4 regions of the Aliiglaciecola sp. LCG003 genome follow, and region 4 is predicted to be linked to each of the others. Evidence: predicted binding sites of a transcription regulator. Region 4 holds the regulator's gene; each other region holds the start of a gene.
The links. Region 4 encodes sigma-54, which starts transcription at its own class of promoters, with help from an activator protein. Its sites were predicted from a motif close to GTTGGCACGNNNNTNGNNT; they were not measured.
Positions count from the first base shown of each region.

Region 1: a site for sigma-54 is predicted at 2,060-2,078, ahead of QR722_RS10260 (DUF1328 domain-containing protein). Genes of this name have one in related genera too.
Region 2: a site for sigma-54 is predicted at 4,324-4,342, ahead of QR722_RS00980 (BON domain-containing protein). Genes of this name have one in related genera too.
Region 3: a site for sigma-54 is predicted at 2,243-2,261, ahead of QR722_RS08880 (kinase). Genes of this name have one in related genera too.

Region 1 is NZ_CP128185.1:2,378,377-2,384,451, forward strand. It holds gene plsX (phosphate acyltransferase PlsX) at 1-298, opposite strand, end outside; gene rpmF (50S ribosomal protein L32) at 311-481, opposite strand; gene yceD (23S rRNA accumulation protein YceD) at 492-1,019, opposite strand; gene QR722_RS10255 (Maf family protein) at 1,126-1,701, shown strand; gene QR722_RS10260 (DUF1328 domain-containing protein) at 1,800-1,976, opposite strand; gene rluC (23S rRNA pseudouridine(955/2504/2580) synthase RluC) at 2,253-3,203, opposite strand; gene rne (ribonuclease E) at 3,796-6,075, shown strand, end outside.
Region 2 is NZ_CP128185.1:226,242-232,316, forward strand. It holds gene recQ (DNA helicase RecQ) at 1-847, opposite strand, end outside; gene QR722_RS00955 (thioesterase family protein) at 970-1,452, shown strand; gene QR722_RS00960 (DUF1328 domain-containing protein) at 1,724-1,900, shown strand; gene QR722_RS00965 (hypothetical protein) at 1,957-2,148, shown strand; gene QR722_RS00970 (hypothetical protein) at 2,280-2,459, shown strand; gene QR722_RS00975 (DUF2254 domain-containing protein) at 2,566-3,882, shown strand; gene QR722_RS00980 (BON domain-containing protein) at 4,375-4,914, shown strand; gene QR722_RS00985 (Cd(II)/Pb(II)-responsive transcriptional regulator) at 5,078-5,467, opposite strand; gene QR722_RS00990 (transglutaminase-like domain-containing protein) at 5,564-6,075, shown strand, end outside.
Region 3 is NZ_CP128185.1:2,058,039-2,064,113, forward strand. It holds gene QR722_RS08870 (glycosyltransferase family protein) at 1-435, opposite strand, end outside; gene QR722_RS08875 (HAD-IIB family hydrolase) at 446-1,270, opposite strand; gene QR722_RS08880 (kinase) at 1,267-2,184, opposite strand; molybdenum cofactor riboswitch at 2,435-2,608, shown strand; gene moaA (GTP 3',8-cyclase MoaA) at 2,599-3,567, shown strand; gene mobA (molybdenum cofactor guanylyltransferase) at 3,591-4,205, shown strand; gene moaB (molybdenum cofactor biosynthesis protein B) at 4,207-4,746, shown strand; gene moaC (cyclic pyranopterin monophosphate synthase MoaC) at 4,749-5,255, shown strand; gene moaD (molybdopterin converting factor subunit 1) at 5,258-5,500, shown strand; gene moaE (molybdopterin synthase catalytic subunit MoaE) at 5,505-5,990, shown strand; gene cmoB (tRNA 5-methoxyuridine(34)/uridine 5-oxyacetic acid(34) synthase CmoB) at 5,987-6,075, opposite strand, start outside.
Region 4 is NZ_CP128185.1:3,725,129-3,731,203, forward strand. It holds gene QR722_RS16200 (KpsF/GutQ family sugar-phosphate isomerase) at 1-91, shown strand, start outside; gene kdsC (3-deoxy-manno-octulosonate-8-phosphatase KdsC) at 91-645, shown strand; gene lptC (LPS export ABC transporter periplasmic protein LptC) at 642-1,202, shown strand; gene lptA (lipopolysaccharide transport periplasmic protein LptA) at 1,189-1,734, shown strand; gene lptB (LPS export ABC transporter ATP-binding protein) at 1,734-2,459, shown strand; gene QR722_RS16225 (RNA polymerase factor sigma-54) at 2,522-3,997, shown strand; gene hpf (ribosome hibernation promoting factor) at 4,024-4,311, shown strand; gene ptsN (PTS IIA-like nitrogen regulatory protein PtsN) at 4,330-4,776, shown strand; gene rapZ (RNase adapter RapZ) at 4,773-5,618, shown strand; gene QR722_RS16245 (HPr family phosphocarrier protein) at 5,636-5,890, shown strand; gene mgtE (magnesium transporter) at 6,006-6,075, shown strand, end outside.

The DNA.
Region 1 (6,075 bases), 1.3 Mb from region 4:
CGGCATCGCCTCTTTCTACCCATTCAAGGGCACGACGCATTGAGGAATCTTTTTTATTACGTAGAGCAGATGTGGGGCGTTCGTCCATAGAAACTTGCTCTGAGCAGTGTTGGACTTGAATTCGATTTTGTAAGTTGTGCGCTAAGGGAGAAACTACATCACCGATGATTTTTTCATCGCCACATAGAATTAAAAATAAGTTGGGATTTTCTTGCAGTGCTTTTATGGCAGCAGGAAGGGTAACATGGGGGCCGTTGTCGCCCCCCATAATATCTAACGCAATCGTTAGACGACTCAAAGTCATTGCTAATTAATCAGCGATAACTTTTTTGCCTTTGTAGTAACCGTCAGCAGTCACGTGATGACGAAGATGCGTCTCACCTGATGTTGAATCTACAGACAAAGACGCGCTACCTAGTGCATCATGTGAACGACGCATGCCACGCTTTGAACGAGTTTTCTTGTTCTTCTGTACAGCCATTACTTTACTCCTAGTCTCGCTTAAGTTCTTTCAAAACCGCGAAAGGGTTTGGACGTTCATCGGCCGGTTCAATCTCACCAAATTGCATTTCATCTCGCTTAACTTTGCAATCCTCCTCTGCATGAAGGGCTACAATGGGCAAAGATAATATCAATTCGTCTTCTAATAATTGAAGTAGATTGATTTCTCCATGGTCATTGACCTCTACCGGTTCGTAAACCTCCGGTAATTCATTAGCAGCATCCTGTTCATCGCCTTTAATTGGGCTATAACAAAATGTTGCCTGAATCGAATGAGCGAATGTATCGCCACATCTTTGACAGATCAGCTCCACCTCTGTTGACATATGACCTTGAAAAAAGTTCAGACCCTGCGCGTCTTTATCGAATCTCATTTCAACATCAATAGTGTCAGCAATGCTGGCCACTACCCCAGTCAATCTATCCATTTCGGAAGACATCATAACACCCTTATAATCAGAGCGTTTTGTTGCGCTTTGAACGGGATCAATTAACTTTGGTAATTTCACTTTCTGCATAGGGCGCGCATAATATAGATTGTCGCATCGTTAGTCAAAGGAAAATGTTGTCGTTGGGGAGTCAATTATGCTTAACTTTAGCTGTAAGTTAAGAAAAAGGACGCCCATGGGAATTATTCTCGCATCAACTTCACCCTATCGTAAAATATTGCTCGAAAAATTAGGACTGCCATTTTCTTGTCAGTCCCCTCAGATAGCAGAATATTCTCTTTTAAACGAAACTGCCAGAGCAATGTCGCAACGGCTGGCCGTAGAAAAAGCTAGCGCCGTAGCAAGACATCATACTAGTGGCATTATAATTGGTTCAGATCAAACCGCTGCACTAGGCAATGAAATATTAGGAAAACCTGAGAACCATACCAACGCAGTGCAACAATTAGTGCGCAGCAGTGGCAAAACAGTGATTTTTTATACTGGGCTTTGTGTCATCGATGCGCAAACTGGTAGACAACGTTCAGTCGTGGAAGAGTTCAAAGTGACATTTAAGCACCTAACGCTGCATCAAATAGAAAATTATTTACATAAAGAACAACCTTACGATTGTGCTGGCAGTTTTAAAAGTGAAGGAATGGGAATTTGCTTGTTCTCAGATTTACAGGGACGAGATCCAAATAGTCTAATCGGAATGCCACTGATAGCACTGTGTGATTTACTCAATGAGTTTGGCATCGATGTTTTGTAAAGGTGTCGGAGAGAAAAAAGAGGGGCTTGACGCCCCCCAAAGAGTTTGCTTCTGGGAGAAGCTTAAGGAACACTTAACTGATGTTACGAAGATTTAATCTAGACCGTTGGTCCTCTACCTCTGATAGCGTTGACCACTAGAGACAGAATGAGTAATGCTAAAAATACAAAGAACAAGATTTTTGCTATTCCAGCACTGGCACCTGCGATGCCACCAAAACCAAACAATGCTGCTACAATTGCGATAATAAAAAATGTTAATGCCCAACCTAACATAATGATCTCCTTAGTTTTTAAAAGATACTTATGAAATTCGTTATTGAATTTTATAAGACTGCGACCTGCGTATGATTAGAATAAAGCTAAACTTGTGCCAACTTTTTAAAATAAGCCTAAGTAATTGTATAAAAAGGATTAATTGAATAATTATAAGGGTTTGTGCAAATTACCATAAATGGGGATAGGAATAAATTACAGCATGGATATGAAATTATTACTCGTTACAGTCAGAAGCAACTGACTGTAACGAGTAGAAGTGTGAAAATAAAAGAATTAATCTTGTCTTAAGCGTTTTAAAGTTTGCGTAAGGCGTTTATCCAAAGGCGCGGTATGCGTCATACGTTGTTCGCTGACAGGATGTATATAAGCTAATGTATAGGCATGTAGAAAAAGTCGAGATAATCCAACGGCATGCATGCTGCGGGCAAAATCATCATCACCATATTTATCATCGCACGCGATTGGATGACCAGCATGTAGGCAATGCACACGTATTTGGTGAGTACGTCCAGTTATTGGTGAGGCTTCCACTAAAGATGCCTGTTCAAAATGCTCCAATACCCGATATCGGGTTTCTGATTCTTTCCCTTCGGGTGAGACAGATACTAAGCGCTCACCCGATTTAAGAATATTCTTCATGAGTGGCGCTTTGACTTTGAATCGATTATCAGGCCAGTTACCAGCAACAAGGGCATGATAGCGTTTATCTACAGTTTTATTACGCAATTGTTCATGCAGATGCTTCAACGCAGAACGTTTTTTTGCAATCAACAAACAACCCGATGTATCGCGGTCTAAGCGATGAACCAGTTCCAGAAATTTTGCTTGAGGGCGCAAGGCGCGCAAGGCTTCGATAACACCAAAACTTAAACCGCTTCCCCCATGCACGGCCATGCCTGAAGGTTTGTTGACGACAATTAACACATCATCTTCAAACAAAATGTGCGATTCAAGTGTTGCCACTTTATCTAACTTAACAGAAGGCCCTGCTTGAGGTTCGGAAACACGAATAGGCGGAAGACGTATTTCATCGCCACCTTGGAGTTTATATTCCGGCTTGACTCTCTTCTTGTTTACCCTCACCTCCCCTTTACGTAAAATACGGTAAATAAGGCTTTTGGGTACACCTTTTAACAAGGTGCGCAAAAAATTATCAATTCTTTGCCCATCAAGGTCGGGTTCTATGGATATAAATTGTACTTTGTCGAAAGATTTATCAGTCATAATGCGCGTATTCTAACGTATTTCGTTAAATATGCGCTAGAATTTTAATTACTTGCCAGACAACCGCCTTTAGTGAGATAATCCGCGCGTTTTAGTGAGACCAACAAATTGGTCATAAAACAATGCGATGAAAGATTGGATTTGATCAAGCACCAGCGAAACAAATTTTCGTTTAACACAAAGGTGCAATGCTGCGTTCGAAGTGAGTATTTTTTCGAAACGTTGAGCAAGCAAATCCCCAAAATCATCATGCGATAGACAATAAAATGTACCGATCGCAGGTTAAAAAGAATTGAATTTGGCAACAAACTGGCCACATTGAAAAAATGGGTCCGTTTGTAAAAATAGAACACACGTTATTTTAAGGCGCTGCGTTACGCCTGAGGGGTGCATTACCGAATGAATAAGGTAATTCGCAAAATCCTCGATGAAATCACACCACCATTCATGCTGTTGTGAGTATCCGACGCGATTTCGACCTGTTATCCAGTCGTGAGATTGTATATCACCAACAGATCATATGCCGGTAAATTGCAATTCTTTATGCCCCGCGCTCGGTGCCATAAAACCGAGTTATTAATACATGAAAAGAATGTTAATCAACGCGACTCAGCAAGAAGAGTTGCGTGTTGCATTAGTCGATGGTCAGAAACTATACGACTTAGATATAGAAAGCCCCGGACATGAACAAAAGAAAGCCAATATTTACAAAGGTACCATTACCCGCGTAGAACCTAGCCTTGAAGCTGCATTTGTTGATTATGGCGCTGATCGCCATGGGTTCCTTCCTCTAAAAGAAATTGCCAAAACTTACTTCCCTGAAGGTTACCGATTTGACGGACGTCCTAGCATTAAGGACGTGATTAAAGAAGGTCAAGAAGTCATTGTCCAAATTGATAAAGAAGAGCGTGGCCAAAAAGGTGCTGCGTTAACTACTTTTGTTAGTTTGGCTGGAAGTTACCTAGTTTTAATGCCCAATAACCCAAGAGCCGGCGGTATATCTCGTCGTATCGAAGGGGATGAGCGCACTGAGTTAAAGCAATCATTAAGCAAACTCGAATTACCAAATGGTATGGGTTTGATTGTTAGAACGGCTGGAGTTGGAAAATCTTACGAAGAATTAGCCTGGGATTTAAGTGTACTTATTACCCATTGGCGAGCAATTTTTGAAGCCTCTGAGACCAAACCTGCCCCTTTCCTTATACATCAGGAAAGCAACGTGATTGTTCGCGCAATTCGCGATTACCTGCGTCGCGATGTAGGTGAAATCCTGATTGATAAGCCTGATATTTACGAAAAGGCATTGCAACATATTCAATTGGTGCGTCCTGATTTTGCAAGCCGTGTAAAACTTTACCAAGGCGACGTGCCTTTGTTTAGTCATTACCAAATCGAAAGCCAGATTGAGTCGGCCTTCCAACGTGAAGTTCGCTTGCCGTCTGGCGGCTCTATTGTTATCGATCCAACTGAAGCAATGATTTCGATTGATATCAACTCCGCCCGCGCGACAAAGGGTGGAGATATCGAAGAAACAGCCTTTAATACCAATCTAGAAGCAGCGGATGAGATTGCTCGTCAACTTCGCTTGCGCGATGCCGGTGGCTTAGTAGTGATTGATTTCATTGATATGACCCCTGTTCGCCATCAACGCGAAGTTGAAAATCGCTTGAAAGATGCGGTACGACATGACCGTGCACGAATTCAATTAGGTCGTATTTCTCGTTTTGGATTGTTAGAGATGTCTCGTCAACGCTTACGTCCATCGTTAGGTGAGTCTGCACATATTGTTTGTCCTCGCTGCAGTGGCCACGGAAATATTCGTGGAACCGAGTCATTGGCACTATCAGTCTTGCGCATCATGGAAGAAGAGAGCATTAAAGACAACACTGGACAAATAGAAGCTCAGTTACCGGTTAATGTGGCGACCTATCTGTTAAATGAAAAACGTCGCTCGATACAAAGTATCGAACAACGTCACGGTGTGCCGCTTTTGGTTATTCCTAATCCAAATCTACAAACGCCACACTACCAAGTTACCCGTCGTCGTCCAGATGACACAGTTACAGAGGCGAGTTATGCCATTGATTTAATGGACGTGCAATCTTCGGAAGTAGGTAGACCGACCCAAGAAGTCAAGCCTCGTGAAATGCCTGTACTACAAGGGCTAGCGTCTCCACAACAAGCTCCTTCAGCAACTAAAGCTGTTGAGCCTGGTGTGGTAGAGAAATTATCAAAATGGATTTCTGGTTTATTTGAAAGCAAAGAAGAAGTTAAGCCCGAATCGAAAAAGCCTCAGCGCAGTCGTAATACCAATCCGCGCAATAATCGTAATCGTAACGAACGCCCGAATACCCGCAAAGGTAAAGGTACTGAGCAAATTGAGCGTAAAGACGCAGATGGCAATAACAAAAACAACTCAAACGGTAATGCTAATGCTCAACAAGATAAACGAGAGCAGAAGAATACCAAGCCACGTAGAGAAAACCGTAACAAGCAAGAAAATAAAGCCATAGATAAACCTCTCGACAAGGTTGCTGAGAACAACGCTCCGAATGAACGCAAAAAAGAGCAAGTCGCAGAGCGCAGAAAACGTCGTGATAGTCGTCGCAATGTTCGCGGTGATAGTAGTCAACAAAACGAAGTTGCAGCAGAAGCAGCAGCGGTTAAAGTTGAGCATTCACCAAGACCTAACGCCCATGGGCAAGCATCGATTGAAATTGAAGATGTAAAAGTAGTGACTGAGATCGCTGCAACGACTGAAAACTCGATTGAAGAAGACAAAGATAGTACTTCAACTGAACGCAGCCGAAGCCGTCGTTCTCCACGTCATATTCGTGCAGCGGGTCAAAAGCGTAAAAAAGATAGTGAAGGC
Region 2 (6,075 bases), 910 kb from region 4:
AGTCTCGTTGAATTTTGTCACGGATCTCAGTTTCCAATCCTGCGTGATAGCCGGCACAGCTTAAGCCTTGTCGCGCTAGTTTGGTGCTTAATTCATCCACCTTAGCTCGGCTATTGCAATATACAATGCCGCTGCCTTCTTGGGATTTCACATACTGGACAAGTTGATCGACAGCCTTATATTTTGCTAATAGGTTGTAGCGAATATTCGGTCGGTCGAAGCTACTTTGAAAAATAAATGGCTCATGTAAATTGAGCTGTTGTTGAATGTCTGCACGAGTGGCAACATCTGCCGTTGCGGTCAAGCCCATAACTGGAACCATTGGGAAATGCTGCTTTAGTTGACCTAGCAATCGATAGTCTTGACGAAAATCATGACCCCAGTGAGATACGCAGTGAGCTTCATCCACAGCGATCAAGCTCAACTGCAAACTGTGCAGTCGGTTGATAAAATCGATTTGCATCAATCGCTCAGGAGCTACGTAGAGCAGCTTAAATTTGCCATCTTGTAATTGCCGATAAATATCTAATAAGTTCTCACGGGGTATCGAAGAATTGATATAAGTCGCCGATACACCAGAGGTAACTAGTGCGTCCACTTGGTCTTTCATCAATGATATTAGCGGTGATACCACGACAGTGATACCAGGTAACACTAATGCAGGTATTTGGTAGCATAAGGACTTTCCGCCACCTGTTGGCATCAAGACTAAGGTATCTTTGCCTGCTAGTGTTTGCTCAATTACAGCCTCTTGGCCCAACCGGAAATGATCATAACCGAATACCTGCTGCAGGATGTCCTGGGCTGATTTCTCTGGGTATTGGGATAGGTCTTTAGGGTTGTTCAAGAGGGCCTCATTGCTGAATCTTCAAAAGCGCGTTATGTTACTAAAAATCGACGTGCTGGTATACGATTACAACGGGTATCTCAGCACAATCTGTACCTAGCAAACTGGAAATGAAAAATAATATGTCACACAACTCTACCGATACTCCTTTAAGTGCGGACGCATTATCGGAACATGTTACTCAGTTATTTAGTCAGCATATGCCGTTTAATCAACTGCTTGGTTTGGAAATAAATAAACTAGATGTTGATGAAGTGGAGATCCGGTTGCCATGGGACGACAAATTAATGGGTAATCCCATTCAAAAAATTCTGCATGGTGGTGTTACCGCTGCGATTTTAGATACAGTGGGCGGGTTGATGGCGATTCTCTATGCAATTAAAGGGATTGAACATGCGTCCATCGAGGCTTTTCAACGTGCGTTGCCTAATGTCGGGACCATCGACATGCGTGTCGACTACCTTCGACCAGGCAAAGGCAAAGAATTCATCGCCACTGCCCAAGTAATTCGCAAAGGTAAAAAAGTCGCTGTCTGTCGTATGGAATTACATAATGAAGCTGGAACCCATATCGCCTTTGGCACCGCAACCTATATGATTGGTTAGGAGTTTGAGTTGCAATAGGTGGCAAAACAGCCATCTAGCCTGATACACATTCGTTCGTCAGAATTGGCGTTAGTACAGGTAAGCAACAAATACACTGCATCCTGTAATAATTGCATTGCAATGATCCCTTCTCTTATCACCCTCTCAACTTGTTGTGGTTATTATACCTTTTAAAACAATGGCTTAATCGTGGTTGGTGAGTTGGCCTGAACTCTGCATAAGTAAAGTCACGAAACAAATTTTAACGTTTAAACACTTAAGGAGAATGGCTATGTTGAGCTGGGCATTAACATTTTTAATTATCGCAATAATTGCAGCAGTTTTTGGATTTGGCGGGCTAGCAGGTACGGCAGCCGGAATTGCTAAAATAATCTTTTTCGTTTTCGTTGTGTTGTTAGTGATATCGCTTATCAGTAATGCACTGCGGGGCAAAGGTCCAAAGGTTTAGCTAGAAAGATATTATTTTATTAAAACTTAACTACCACCATGTAACGGAGAAATACCATGAATAATTTAAAAAAACTTACTTTACTTTCGATGATTTTGGGTTCACTAACACTTGTTACTGCATGTGACGATGGAGCTGAAAACGCTGGTGAAAAAATTGACGAAGTAATGACTGACACTGGCAACGCAATCGAAGATGCTTGTGAAGATGTGAAAGAAGGCGTTAAAGCTGAAGACACAGATTGCTAATATTGTTAGTTATCTAATTGTTAAGGGGGTTCGCCCCCTTTTTTGCTTACTAAAATGGCAATTAACGACAAGAGGTTAGGTCTGTAACTGCCAATTGAATAGATCACGTTTAATCGTGGGGAGTCGCGGCGATGAAATTACCTATTATTTTTATTGTTGTTATTGTGACCATTGGATTTATCATATCTAGGACCAGTCTTGGCGATGGAGGTCTGATTACAACTTTCTTAGTCTCATTTGGTTTGATTGTTATCATTGGATTTTTGGCAATGCTTTTTGCAGCCAAAAAAATCAATAAGCGAGAGAAGTAGCGCTTGTCAGAGTGTGTATACTGGTAAGTTGTTTTTACCAGTATATTTGCTGTTAAACTATTCAGACTATACTCAATCAAACCTTTTTATTCTGTGAGGATCCTCGTTGAACACACGATTGTTGAAAATATGGGATTCGTTGCAGTCCAGTTTTTGGTTTTTGCCAAGTCTTATGGTTTGTGCAGCAACACTGTCTGCAAAAATATTACTAGCCTTTGACCATTGGGGCGCTGAAAAATCGCCTAAGTATCTCGCGTTTTTATACGAGGTGTCCGCCGAATCAGTAGAGGCTTTACTGACTACCATCGCTAGCGCAATGATTACCGCCACTACAGTGGCATTTTCAATTACTGTGGTTGCCCTTACCTTAGCATCATCTCAATTTGGCCCCAGACTTATCCGTAATTTTATGATGGATAAGGGTACTCAAGTGGTTCTAGGGGTATTCATATCAACATTTATATACTGTTTGTTGATTTTACAAGGCTCAGGAGATCAACTGCAAAGTGGTTTTATACCCGGTGCATCAACTTATGTTGCTGTGTTTTTTGCCTTTGTGGGGACTGCCTTTCTAATTTATTTCATCCATCATGTTGCGCGGTCTATTCAAGCTGACAATGTGGTTGATCAAGTATATGAGAGCTTGCAAAACAACATAGATCGTTTATTTCCTGATTCAAGTGAAACACAGCCAGAGCGTATTTCAATTGTTCAAGTAGAAAAAGATTATCCACATCGTTTTGAAGTGGTCGCTGATAAAAGTGGTTATATTCAGGCGTTAAATACTCACTTTTTGACAGAATTAAGTTGTGAGCACGATATCGTGGTTGAAATACATCATTCACCAGGGGATTTTGTGGTTCCCGGTATTGCAGTGTTATCGATACACCAAAAACTAGCTGAACTTTCATTTGATCCAACGGCTCTACTAAAGGGAATTTTATTCGGCTCGAATCGTACTCCGGTTCAAGACCCTGAATATGCAATACACCAACTAGTTGAAATTGCAGTTAGAAGCCTTTCCCCTGGTATTAACGATCCCTACACGGCGATAACTTGTGTGGATAAATTGTCTGCGGTGCTTTGTAGTTTGTCACTTAAAACCTTTCCCCAATCATGCCATTTCGATGAGCATAAAAATCTACGGGTAGTAACTAAGCCTACAGTTTATCAACAACTTGCAGAACCTGCGTTTGACCAGATTAGGCAGTATGGGGTTAAAAGTGTGGCTGTCACTATCAGGTTGATTGAAAGCTTGCGCAACATACAGCATGTAGCTCAGCAGACAGAAATTGAAAATTTCGTTTACCAGCAATTATCAATGATTGAGGAAATTCAAAATAAACAATCATTGTCCCAAGGTGATCGTGAAGATCTGCAAAAGCGAATAGATGATTTAAAAGCAAAACGCGATTTTAGCTAATCTAGCCAGTGATTTTTAAGTCTGGTTGCTGGTTTTGCAAAACTGTTTTCGCACCACACAAGTTCCGCTGAATGCACAGGCATCGCTAATTACTTCATTTCAAGGTCATCACCAATCTACAAATCGCAGTGAATACATCCATGTATGCTTAGCGCTCTCACCCTGAGAGCGATATTTTGTATCTCGGCAACGACCTTTCCATTCATTTAAGAAAGCGTTACATGGACAGGCATCGCAATGTACTTCATTTCTACCAACGAAATTAGCTATCTGCCTATCTGCTTTATGCGCTTTTAGGGGAGACCCAGGCCCGCTGTTAGACGCTGATTATGGGGTTGATGAGTCTGCACTATTTACAATTTACTTAGTAATAATTTCGAGCTTGGTTTGTATTGTCTTGGTGGGAGTTTTTAAATTTCGTTAGAAATCAAAGGTTTGTGAGTTGGCATTAATTTGGCTTGTATTATTGTGAACGTAAAAAAGGAGATTATTATGAAACGCTCAATTACATCACTTTTAGTAGCAGTAGTATTAGGTACATCATCAGCTAGCGCAGAGAACTCTTGGACAGATACTGCCAAGGACGCTTGGATTGATGGCAAAGCTGAATCGACCTTGTTAATCAACGGCAACTTAGATTCATTTGATATTGATACTGATGTGAAAAACGGAACTGTAACACTTACCGGTAAGGTCGACCGCGAAGTTGACAAGGCACTGGCAACAGAGCTGATCATGTCACTTGATGGTGTTAAGGACGTAAACAATCAACTTACCGTAGTGGCCGAGGAGGATATGGATGAGTCCAGTATGCAGGCGCTGAAGGATTCTAAGGTTGAAACCGTAGTAAAAACACGTTTATTATTCGAGTCTGAAGTGAGTGGGCTAGACATCGAGGTTGAAGTCGATGCCGGTACCGTCACACTTAGCGGCGAAGTTGAGTCAGACGCAGAGCGTGACCTTGCGATAACCATTGCTAAAAATACAGACGACGTAATTAACGTCATTGATAAACTGAAAATCGAAAGCTAATTACTAGCTTATTATTCAGTAATGAAAACACCCACCCTTTAGTGGGTGTTTTTGCTTGTGCTGATATAATCCTACGTTTTAATATTGGTCCGGCATCTGGCCGAGAGTCAAGGCTTTACTAGGTAACTAAAATGATTGAATCACTAATTAATATAATTATTATCTAACGATCAAGGGTTCTCAAAATCCCGCATTCACCCACTGCATTTTCACCTTGGCAGGTCTTTAGCATATTCGCGAGGGAAGATTTTAAACTGTTTAGCTCTCTAATTCTGACCCTGACTTTGTGCAAATGATTTGCCATCATATGATCAATAGCTTCGCAGCTTCTTTCCGGAAATTGACGTATTTCGAGCATTTTCTTGATGTCATGAAGGGAAATATTCAGGCTGCGACAATGCTTGATAAAGTCCAATTGTTGCAGCGCTTGTGGTCCGTATAAGCGGTAATTACTCTCGGAACGCGCTGCCGGGCTCAGCAAACCTTGCTGCTCGTAATAACGGATGGTTTGCACTGAGAAACCCGTCTTTCTAGCCAGTTGACCAATTTTCATAATGCACTTTTAATGTTTGACCCTATAGTTACTATAGGGTTTACATTGACCATATTCAATATTCTTTAGAATCACTCATCTACAAGGAGTACAAATATGGATCAGGCTAGATACATACAAACAACACCTATTTTGGATTTTCATCACCCACTTTTTACCAAGCTAGTGTCCTCTAGAAATTGGCGGGGGTTAAATCAATTTGAACAAATTGGTGCCGCATATCAATATGTAAAAGATGAAATTCAATTTGGTTACAATGAAAATGATGATATTCCTGCCAGTCAAGTAATGCTAGACGGATACGGTCAATGCAACACTAAAGGTGCCCTGCTCATGGCTCTATTGCGAAGTTTAGGTATTCCCTGTAGGTTTCATGGCTTTACCATCCATCAGAACTTACAAAAGGGCGCTATACCAGCGTGGATATTGCCTTTTGCGCCAACCAAAATTTTGCATAGTTGGGTAGAAGTCTGGTTTAAAGACCGTTGGGTTAACTTGGAAGGATTTATCTTAGATATAAATTATTTGACTGCGATTCAGCAAAAGTTTGCCCGTCAATCTGGCAGGTTCTGTGGGTTTGGGATAGCAACGCTAAATTTATCGTCTCC
Region 3 (6,075 bases), 1.7 Mb from region 4:
TGCAACGGATTCGGAGCGACCGGTGGATAGAATATAGCCCATGCAATACCAAACATTTCTTCCCTTACCCATTTCTTTCGGGGCTAACCCCATTTCAGCCAACTCAGCATCGATAGCCTTTAACCGTGGCCCATCATTCCACAAGATTCGGTGATGTTGGGGTAACTTTTGAAAAAACTTCAATGCATGTTTAAATTGTGATTCATCAGCCCGATCCAGACCTATAACAATCTCATTCAAGTAGGGTACATGTTGTATGTTATCGACTATATTGGGCATCGCTATCCCTTCTAATTCAGAGAATAAGGAAGGGAGTAACAGTCCTAGTGGGCGTTTTTTTGAAAATTTAACCAACTCATTTTCAATCTCTTCGATAGGACGTTTCGCTAAATTGTGTAATGTAGTGGTAATGCCATTTTGATAGAAATCGGCCATATATCGTCTCCTAAAGAGGTGTATTTAAAATATGTTGAATGGCTTGGGACCAACCCTCGGGCCCTTCTAAGCTAGTAGTAATTACATTTTTAGTTTTGTGTAATTGAGGTAGAGGGTTGGTGGGTGACTTGATCCTGACTGAAATCGTCGCTGCATCAAGCATATCTGCATCATTTTGCCCATCTCCTAGTGCTATTGAAATAAACGAATGACTTGGATATTGACGCTCGAACTCTCGAACTAACCACTCAAGTGCACTGCCTTTATTGGACTCACCTGAGATATGGATGAAGCGTCCTCCTATCAGAGGTCTAGCCCCTATGTTTCGAAGGCTTTCGATAAAGTCATGTTTTTGCTGTTCATTGCCAAGCCATAAAACAGGTTCGCCATACTGACGGTTAGCCGCGCGCTGTGCTTCTGGCTCAGATAGGCCTGTGTTGGCCATGATTTGTGCAATGCTCATCTGGGAAAAGTGCGTAAATTGTCCTTCGAAGTCAGCTTTGACACTGTTTAGCAAACTTAACCAATGACTCTTGCGTGAGGTGAATTGCTTAACCCAATGATTATTTAGCCATTGAGTATCGGATGGTTTCTTAGCAAAAAAGCCATGGGGAATATGAATGGCCGCGCCATTTTCTACTATGAAAGGGCCGGTTAGACCTATGTTCTGCCGTAAATCGATAAGCTCATCAAAGGTTTTGCTGGTATTGGGGATCACCGGTATATTTAAATCATGGAGATGGGCAAGGGTTTTGACTGCGGGTTCAAAGCTGTAGGAATTATGGTCTAGAAGAGTTCCATCCATGTCGGTAAAAACGATGTACTGCTTTTTCATGACTTAGTGATTACCTTATTGATTTGGCGGTTATTATCTAATCTAAACGTTAGATCACAATGTTGTGCTAATGTGCTTAGAGCGTGTTCAGTCAAACGTTGGTAATGGGCAATAAATCGCTCTATTTGCACATCATCCATCAAACCCTTTAAGGCTTGGTTATCGCTACATTGGGGTAGCAGTGCCTGCTTGAGTCGGTGCTCTTGTTCTATTCGCCAGCCTAAAACATTCTGAAACGACGGGGCTTTGAGCATCACCCACATATCCATATAGGCATACAATGGTCGATATTCTTGTTTCAATTGACGGTTAACGAATGAGCGCCAAACGCCCATAGGATCATCGTTTTCTTCTAATTTATTGATCGGCAAGCGCAGAGCATCAATACTTTGAGGCTCTATACCCCAACACCATCCTTCCATGAGTGCAATGTCCACAGGTCGTTCAACCTTAGGCCACAAATCAAATGGAACTGGATTGTCAGTTGCTTTATTAAACTGGGGCAGGGTGTAGTCAAAAGCTTGTTCGACAATTTTATCAAACAGGCGTTTGATTAATACGGTGTTGTGGGTCCCAGGTACACCGCGCGTGGCTAATAGGGGATGAATTTTTATCGACAAGGCCAGTCTTTCGCTGCTGGAATAGTAAAAGTCGTCTAATGAGATAGAGATAACATTGAGCTCGGTTCGCGTCGATAAATAGAATTTGATAAAAGCACTAAGTGTGGATTTACCTGAGCCCTGGCAACCATTTATACCCACAAAAATGGGTCTTTTTGCACCGCGATGGTGCGTTGCTATATTTTCTATCAGGGGTATGAACCATTTTGACGCAGTCATCTCAAAAGACGCTGGCAATGCGTGTAACTTACAGAAATCACTTATTAGCTGTCTATCGCCAGTTTTATATTGCAATGACTCTATCCTTATCTGTCAATAATGAATTAAACAGTGAGTAGCGGTACTGGTTCAGTTACAACATTTATGCCAATAGATAAAAAATAGTCCTGTTGCGCCATTTTAGATAGGCCACTAAGGTAAGATTTAAAAAAGATAAGTTTGAGCAAAGGGTTGCCTTTCTTCCGTGATATGAGGTTAAATGCTTTTGAAACTATTTAAGATTAAGTGTGACTAAATTGAGTAGGAGTATTATCAAATAATTAATTTAAAAATATGACTCCGAGCCTTACCTGCTAAGTTCTCATATTAGGGAATATGTATGTCTGGCCGCGATGGATATCACATCGCCAGGGTAAATGTAGAAATGTGTTTGCCTCCCGTTACCTGTTCGGCAATTCGGTCGAAGATGGCTTTGGAAAGGTGTTAATTGTGTTAGAAGATAAATTTGGCAGACGCTTCCATTATTTGCGCCTGTCCATTACCGATGTATGTAATTTTAAGTGCGACTATTGTCTCCCTGATGGTTATCAATGCGAGTCGGAGCGTGATTTTCTGTCGGTGAGTGAAATTAAGCGCATAGTAAATGGTTTTGCTGCTTTAGGGACGAGTAAAATCCGCATCACAGGAGGAGAGCCATCTCTACGCAAAGACCTGCCTGAGATCATTCGCCTATGTGCTGACACGCAAGGGATTGCAAAAGTTGCCATCACCACCAATGGTTTCAAGTTAGACCAGCATATTAGTACTTGGGTAGACGCAGGATTAACCGCACTTAATGTGAGTATCGATAGCTTTGATCCCAGAATGTTTGAGCGAATTACAGGCCACGATAAATTGGACGTTATTTTGTCCGGCATTGAACAAGCGGTTTCCCTTGGTATAGAGGTTAAAGTCAACGCGGTTTTGATGCGCCAGTATAACGCCAATGATTTATCTCAATTTTTGCAGTGGGTCAAAGATAAACCTGTTACCTTTCGTTTGATTGAGCTGATGCAAACAGGAGATAACCTTTCGTTCTTTAATCAGAACCATGTAGCTGGGGAGCCGATTAAGCAGCAATTGCTTGCTCAAGGCTGGACCCAAGTAGTAAAAGATAAAGCCGCAGGTCCTGCACAAGAATTCTTTCATCCGGACTTTGTTGGAAAGATAGGCTTGATAATGCCCTATGGCAAAGATTTTTGTGCTAGTTGCAATAGATTGCGAATAAGTGCCTTAGGTAAATTACATCTTTGCTTGTTTGCCGATCAAGGTCTTGATATTCGACCATTTCTGGACGCTAGCAGCAGTGAGTCATTGGTGGCAGCATTAACATCAATGCTAACCAATAAGGAAGCGACCCATTGGTTAGACAAAGGTTATACCGGAGGCACTAAACATTTGGCCATGCTTGGAGGCTGATGGTGAAGCATGCAATCACTAGCGTGAACCAATCACATATGACTCCCCCTCTAGCCAATGTATTAGGGCTAGTAATGGCAGGAGGCCAATCTAGCAGAATGGGGCAGGATAAAGCGGCCTTATCGAAAGATGGACTGACCTTGCTAGAACGAGCGAAACTAGTACTGAAACGGGCAAATGTTAGTGAAATAATAGTCAGCGCTAATGACATAGACGGCGCTTGCAAGGATATAGTGCCAAACAAAGGCCCCTTGGGAGCAATATGGTCGGTGTTGAATCATCAAATAATTACTAATCAATCTGTTATGCTCATCGTTCCCGTAGACATGCCATTGTTATCGCCGGAAAGTTTAGAATATCTTTATAACAAAAGCCTTGCGTGCCAAAACACCTGCTATTTTGAAGCCTCTTTTTTACCCCTGTGTCTTGTTATTAATGATGCTTTGTATTCTAAGCTAGAGCAGTCTATACAAAGTGAAGACCGTTCGCTGCGCGCTCTACTGCATGCATTGGGCGCTGATAAGTTAGTAATGCCGACGTGGCTGGCAAAGGGGGATGAGTTTTTTAATCTAAATACACCGGAGCAGTGGCAACGGTTTAGCCTCGAAATGCAAAACAATCCTGAAAAGAGGAATTAACATGCCTGCAAATGTAGAATTTCAGCCGCTAAATATTGCGGTGCTTACCGTATCAGACAGCCGTGATGAAGAGTCAGATACCTCGGGTCGTTTCTTAGTCACTGCAGCCCAAAGATCAGGCCATAACCTAGTTGAAAAGCGTATCGTGAAAGACGACAAATATGCTTTAAGGGCTGTGGTTTCAGGGTGGATAGACAGCCCCAATGTGCAAGTTGTGTTGTGCACTGGTGGTACAGGATTTACTCAGCGAGATATGACCCCAGAAGCATTGTCTGTGTTATTTGATAAAAATATAGAAGGCTTTGGTGAGTTATTCAGGGCAATTTCATATCAAGAAATTGGCACCTCTGCAGTTCAATCTCGTGCGCTAGCGGGTATGGCCAATAAAACCGCTATCTTTTGTTTACCTGGTTCAACAGGTGCATGTAAAACCGCCTGGACTGGGATTTTACAACAACAGTTAGATAGTACCCATAAGCCCTGTAATTTTGTGATGCATTTGAAAAGCAGTGGTACAGATTTTTGTCAAAGTAGGGGATAACAATGGCCGATGATAAAAAACTGAGTCATATCGATGAGCAAGGGCAAGCTAACATGGTTGATGTGACTGAAAAAGTGGTCAGTCAGCGACAAGCAGTGGCGGTGGGATTTGTAAAAATGCAAGCCCATACTTTAGACATGATCACCACTGGGCGTCATGCCAAGGGCGATGTCTTTGCCGTAGCCCGCATAGCCGGTATACAAGGGGCTAAGAGATGCTCTGAGCTTATCCCTTTATGTCATCCACTAATGTTAACCAAGGTAAACGTTGAATTTAGCCCGGATCCCGAACACAACAAAGTACATATCAAAAGCCTATGTAAACTGGCTGGGCAAACCGGTGTTGAAATGGAAGCACTGACCGCAGTTTCGGTGGCGGCTCTGACCCTTTTTGATATGTGCAAAGCCGTAGATCCGAGTATGCAGATCGGGGGAATTAAGGTGTCTGAAAAGTTAGGTGGTAAAACAGGCCACTGGTTAGCCGAGCACGATATGGAAGGTACGGATTAATTATGAAGATATTGTTTTTTGGTCAATTACGAGAAAATCTCAACATGGCTGAACTGGTTATAGATACTTGCCCAGACTCAGTCGCCCAACTGCGTTCACTGTTGGCGCAAAAAAGCCCTGTGTGGCAGCAACTTTTGAATAACCAAAATGTGTTAGTGGCAGTTAATCAAACCTTAACAGATGATAATAAAACCTTATCCGTAGAGGATGAAATCGCATTCTTCCCGCCCGTCACTGGAGGGTAAAGTAATGCTCAAACCTTTTATTAGTGTCCAAACTGACGATTTTGACCAAAGTGTTGAATATAAACGTTTGTGTGTCGACAATGATAGTCAGGGGGCCGTGGTCACCTTTACTGGGTTAGTTAGAGATCACAACCTCGGTCATGCTGTAACAGGGCTATACCTTGAACATTACCCTGCAATGACAGAAAAAGCCTTAGTTGAGATAGCCGAAATGGCGCAAGCACGCTGGTCAATTGGCAGACTATCAATCATCCATCGGGTCGGGGAGTTATCAATTAACCAACAGATTGTGTTTGTTGGTGTGACCTGTGAGCATCGTAAAGCGGCCTTTGAGGCATGTGAATTTATTATGGATTACCTCAAGACCCAAGCACCTTTTTGGAAAAAAGAACACACTAGCGATATCAGTCAAAAGTGGGTCCAAGCACGAGATTCAGACCTATCTGCGCGACAAAAATGGACAAAAACCAATCCTAACGACCCAGACTAACTGATTGCGGTGATAACCGCTCGAAGCGGGGCTGGGTAACCTTCAATAGTCTTGCTATGATCTTCAGGGTCTAGAAAGTCTTCAA
Region 4 (6,075 bases):
CAGAATAAGCGCACTGTTCGCAGTGGATGACAACAACTTACCTGTAGGTGCGCTAAATATGCACATGTTGCTCAAAGCTGGAGTGCTATAATGTCGACTATTGATACCCTGTATGGTCCGGTAAAGAACAACCTTATCCGTAAGCTGAGTAAAGTAAAACTACTGGTATGTGACGTGGATGGCGTGTTTTCTGATGGAAATATTTACATGGGTAACAGTGGGGAAGAGCTCAAAGCATTTAATACTTTAGATGGTTATGGTATCAAAGCGATGCTAAAAACCGGTGTAGAAGTGGCTATTGTCACCGGCCGAGAATCTGCCATAGTTGAGACTAGAATGTCCGCCTTAGGTGTATCCTTGATTGTACAAGGCGAAGAAAACAAAAAATCGGCCGTAAAAAAGATGATCAGCCACTTGGGAATTAAAAAAGAAAATGTAGCCTCCATTGGTGACGACGTTGGAGATATTGGCATGTTCCAAGAAAGCAATGTCGCTTTTAGCGTACCCAATGGCCACCCCTATGTTCGTCAACAAGCCGAGTATGTGACCCGTACCTATGGTGGCGCTGGGGCCGTGCGTGAAGTGTGCGATTTGATTTTGTTCGCCAATAATAAGTTAAATCATGTCTACGGAAGTAGCACATGAGTCGAATAACTATCAGTATCGGCCTATTATTTTTGTTGGTCTTATTGATTTATGTACCAAGCTGGATGAGCGCAGATCCACAAAACACCAATGAAACTAACGAAGAGTCTTGGCGACCTAACTATCAAGCACGTAACATGCGCAGTACTTTGTACAATGAGTTTGGTGAAATTAATCACCAAGTATTTGCCTTAAAGATGGAACATTATCAGTTATTAGGTTTCACACTCTTTAGTCAGCCACGTTACACCATATATGTGGCGGATCAACAAAACCCTTGGCATGTTGAGGCGACAGAAGGAACCTTGTACGACGACAACCGAATTCAATTGGAAACTGATGTTGAAATCCGCAGCTTGGACGAAAGTGGATTTATCCAAACCATCAAGACTCAATTTTTAGAAATTAATCTGGGAGACAAGACCATGATGTCAGATCAACCAGTACAAATTAACGGCAAAAATTTTGTTGTCATGAGCAATGGCTTTTCAGCAAACTTAGCCACACAAGAATATGAGTTAAAAGATCATGTCCAAACACAATATGCTCCGCGCTAGTGCACTAATATTTTTCATCGCCAGCAGCCAAGTTTCATTAGCTGACGAAAATGACTTTGAACTGCCCATAAAAGTCGATTCTCAATCTAATTTTTTTGATGGCAAAACCAAAACATCCATTTTTCGCAAAGATGTCAAAATCACTCAAGGTTCGTTGGAGATTTTAGCGGATGAAGTAGAAGTCATTGCCGGCCTAGGGGAAGGCAAAGAAATTTTCATCGCCAGAGGAGAGCCTGCCAAGTATACCCAGAAACTTGATGATGGAGGCTCCATAAGTGCCGCTGCGAATGAAATCAAATATGAAGTCAGTAGCAGAACCCTAACCCTTTCTGGAAATGCTGAGCTGAATCAGGATAGTAGTTTAGTTAAGGGTGAGTCGATTATCTTTAATATGGAACTGGAACAACTGGTAGCAGAGAGCAGCGACAACGGTGAAGGTGGAGTAACCGCGATTTTTCAGCCGGACAGTTTACGCAAAAAATCAGATGATAAAGAATCTGAGCAGCAACTTGAACAGGATAAAAAACCTTAATGGCTACCTTAAGAGCAACCAATCTAGCCAAAGCGTACAAATCTAGACAAGTAGTACGCGACGTTAGCTTAGAGGTGTCCACTGGACAAATTGTCGGTTTGTTGGGTCCCAATGGCGCGGGTAAAACCACTACATTCTATATGATAGTGGGCTTGGTGCCCTTGGATAAAGGCGAGATCATGATTGATCAGAAAGAACTGACCTTTCAGCCCATGCATATCAGAGCCCGCGAAGGTATAGGTTATTTACCTCAAGAGTCGTCCATCTTTCGCAAGCTTACTGTGTATCAAAATATTATGGCTATTTTGCAAACCCGCAAAGAGCTAAGCGCTACACAGCGAGAAGAACAAGCCGATTCTTTGTTAGATGAATTCAATATTAACCACATTCGAAACAGTTTAGGAATGAGCCTGTCTGGTGGCGAAAGACGACGAGTTGAAATTGCCAGGGCCTTGGCTGCATCCCCCGAGTTTATTCTGCTTGATGAACCTTTTGCTGGTGTTGATCCTATTTCGGTAAATGATATAAAAAAGATTATTCAACACTTGCGCGAGCGAGGTATTGGGGTGTTAATAACGGATCATAATGTTCGGGAAACTTTGGATGTCTGTGAAAAAGCCTATATAGTAAGTCATGGTGAACTGATCGCATCAGGCACCGCAGAAGAAGTATTAAATAATCAACAAGTGAGAGATGTATACCTTGGTGAGCAATTCAAGCTATAGTTAAGGTATCAAGAATTTAACCCACAGCTTTCTGGCTAACTGAGTAAGAACTTAAAAAATAAATGAAACCCTCGTTACAGTTAAAATTTAGCCAACAACTCACAATGACTCCGCAGCTTCAGCAGGCTATTCGATTGCTGCAACTGTCGACCCTTGATCTCCAACAGGAAATACAAGAGGCGCTTGAGTCTAATCCGTTATTGGAGATAGAAGAAGGCTCTGATGGCCCTAGCGGTGACGCTGCATTAGCTGAAAATAATGGTAACGAAGCGGACGAGATTATCTCTGCAAGTGCCGACACTATGGACACAAATGAGGCATTAGAGAAAAACGATTTACCTGACGAATTACCCATTGATAGTACTTGGGATGACTACATTAGCGCGTCTTCCGCTCCGGCTTCCATCAGCGGTGGTGGTGGTGATGATGACCAAATATTTCAAGGTGAAACCACAGACAACATCCAAGATCATTTGTTGTGGCAAATGCGCCTCACTCATTTTTCCGATTTAGATATCGCCATCGCTACCGCAATTATTGATTCAATTGATGAATCTGGCTATTTAACCATGAGCACCGAAGAGGTGTTAGCCAGTCTCGATGATGATGAAGTAGAGCTTGACGAAGTAGAATGCGTACTCAAGCGCATTCAAATGTTTGATCCCATAGGCTCAGGTTCTCGCTCCCCACAAGAATGCCTAATGATTCAGCTCAATCAATTTTCAGCGGACACACCTTGGTTAGCTGAGGCTAAATTATTAATTGGTGAGCATGCGGAACTTCTCGGCAGTAAAGATTATCGTACTCTTATGCGTAAGACGCGTTTGAAAGAAGAAGAGTTACGGGAAGCCATGCGCTTGTTGCAAACATTGAATCCACGTCCTGGAAGTGCATTACTTATTGGTGAGCCTGAATATGTTATTCCTGATGTAACGGTAATGAAAAAAAGTGGCAGATGGCAAGTCGAATTAAATCCAGACAGCTTGCCCAAGTTAAACGTGAATCAGCAATATGCAGCAATGAGCCGTAGTGCCAAAAATACCAGTGACAGCCAATTTATCCGTTCTCATATGCAAGAAGCCAAATGGTTTATTAAAAGCCTTGAAAGCCGAAATGATACCTTGTTAAAAGTGGCCAATTGTATCGTTCAACAGCAAATTGGATTTTTCGAGCACGGCCCGGAAATGATGAAACCTATGGTGTTAAATGACGTCGCGGAAATGGTCGACATGCATGAATCAACCATTTCAAGGGTAACTACGCAAAAGTATATGCATACACCCCGTGGGATTTTTGAATTAAAATACTTTTTCTCAAGCCACGTGGCGACTGACTCAGGTGGAGAATGTTCATCTACCGCCATACGCGCTCTGATTAAAAAGCTGGTAGCGTCTGAAATTACGACGAAACCATTAAGCGATAGCAAAATTGCTCAACTGTTGGCTGACCAAGGTATACAGGTTGCCCGACGGACCATAGCAAAATATCGGGAGTCTCTTTCGATCCCACCGTCTAATCAACGCAAGAGCCTGCTGTAGGCTCATCAACAGAAGGAAGACGCTTTATGCAAATTAACCTTACTGGCCATCATGTAGAAATTACAGATTCATTGCGAGACTATGTAGACACGAAATTTACTAAGTTAGAACGACATTTTGACCATATAAACAATGTTCATGTAATCCTAAATGTCGAGAAACTCAATCAAAAAGCCGAAGCAACCGTTCACATGACAGGAGGCGAAGTTTTCGCCACTTCTGAGCATAACGACATGTATGCGGCTATTGATAGTTTGATTGACAAGCTTGATCGACAGGTGATCAAGCATAAGGAAAAAGTTAAGCGCCATTAACCTAAAATTTGAATCTTAATGGAAATTAGAGACATACTTACTCCTGACTGCACAAGCTGTGCAGTTCAGGGGACGAGCAAAAAGCGTATATTAGAAATCATCAGTCAACTCGCAGCCCAAAAGCTGCCCGACATTGATCAAACCGATATACTTACGAGCCTGTTAAGTCGTGAAAAACTTGGTAGCACTGGAATTGGTAATGGCATTGCGTTACCCCATGGCCGTTTGCAAGGCATTGATAAGGTTTTGGCCATATTAATAACCTGTAAACCCGCTATAGCCTTTGATGCTATAGATAATTGTCCGGTTGACATTTTCTTCGCCATTTTGGTTCCTGAAGAACAAGCCCAAGGGCATTTGCAAACCTTGGCAACCATAGCAACTAGACTCAGTGATAAGGAAGTCCTTAAAGTACTCCGAAAATGCGAGACTGATGGGCAATTGTATGAGGCAATCATTGGATGAAATTGATCATCATAAGTGGCCGTTCTGGCTCAGGTAAGTCTATCGCTCTGCGGGCCTTAGAAGATTTAGGTTATTACTGTGTTGATAATATTCCGGTCAACTTACTACCCACCCTTACTCACACAGTGGTGGACGAATACGATCAGGTGGCAGTCAGTATCGATGTACGGAATTTACCTAAGATCCCGGGGGAATTAGTAGAGATACTTGACTACTTACCCTCCACTTGGGATATGACCATTGTCTATCTAGATGCCAGCGACGATATGCTGATAAAACGATTCAGCGAAACCCGTCGTCTGCACCCTCTTTCACGCCAGAACAAATCTTTGTCTGATGCAATTCAAGCCGAAGGACAGCTATTAGCGCCTATCGCTGAGCGAGCCGATTTATACCTGGATACTGATAAATTATCGGTACATCAACTAGCTGAATTAGTTCGTGAACGTATCTTAGGTAAAAAGAGCTCAAGATTAGTATTGGTATTTGAATCATTTGGCTTTAAGTACGGGATCCCTAAAGACGCCGACTATGTGTTTGATGCCCGCTTCTTACCCAACCCACACTGGGAGCCGGATTTAAAACATCTTACGGGCCTTGATGCTGCGGTTGAAATATTTCTTGGCTCTCAACCTATAGTGACTAAATTTATTTGGCAAATCCAAAACTTAATCTCCACATGGCTGCCCCACCTAGAACGTAACAATCGCAGTTATGTGACAGTAGCTATCGGGTGCACTGGGGGTCAACATCGTTCGGTATTTGTGGCCGAATCCTTAGCCAAGACCTTTGGGGCGTCCCATCCAGATGTTCAGATCCGTCACCGAGAATTAAACCGTTGATCCGTTGTGAAAGGAAAATGGTTATCGTCAACAAACTCGGCCTTCACGCCCGAGCAGCGACTCAACTGGTTAAACTCGCCACCCAATTTGATGCCGAAGTCACCTTGCAACAAGGTAAAAAAAGCACTTCCGCTGTCAGTGTGCTTGGATTGATGATGTTAGAAAGTTATCAGGGCCGCGAGGTTACTGTGATCAGCGAAGGGCCAGATGCAGAAATTGCTATGGAAGCCATTGAAAAGTTGATTGTCGAAAAATTCAACGAACAAGAATAAGCTCATCCTGCAAAAATATAAACAAACGATGCAGAAGCTAATATAATTGCTGACCTGACTCCCTTACTCCACTAAACTATTAATAAGTTTAATCTTTTCATCAAGCTGTAGGTTCATGGCAGAAGCCCTAGAAGTTAAGCACGCCCAACGACAGCTCAAGGCAATTAATCAAGCCTTGAGTAGTG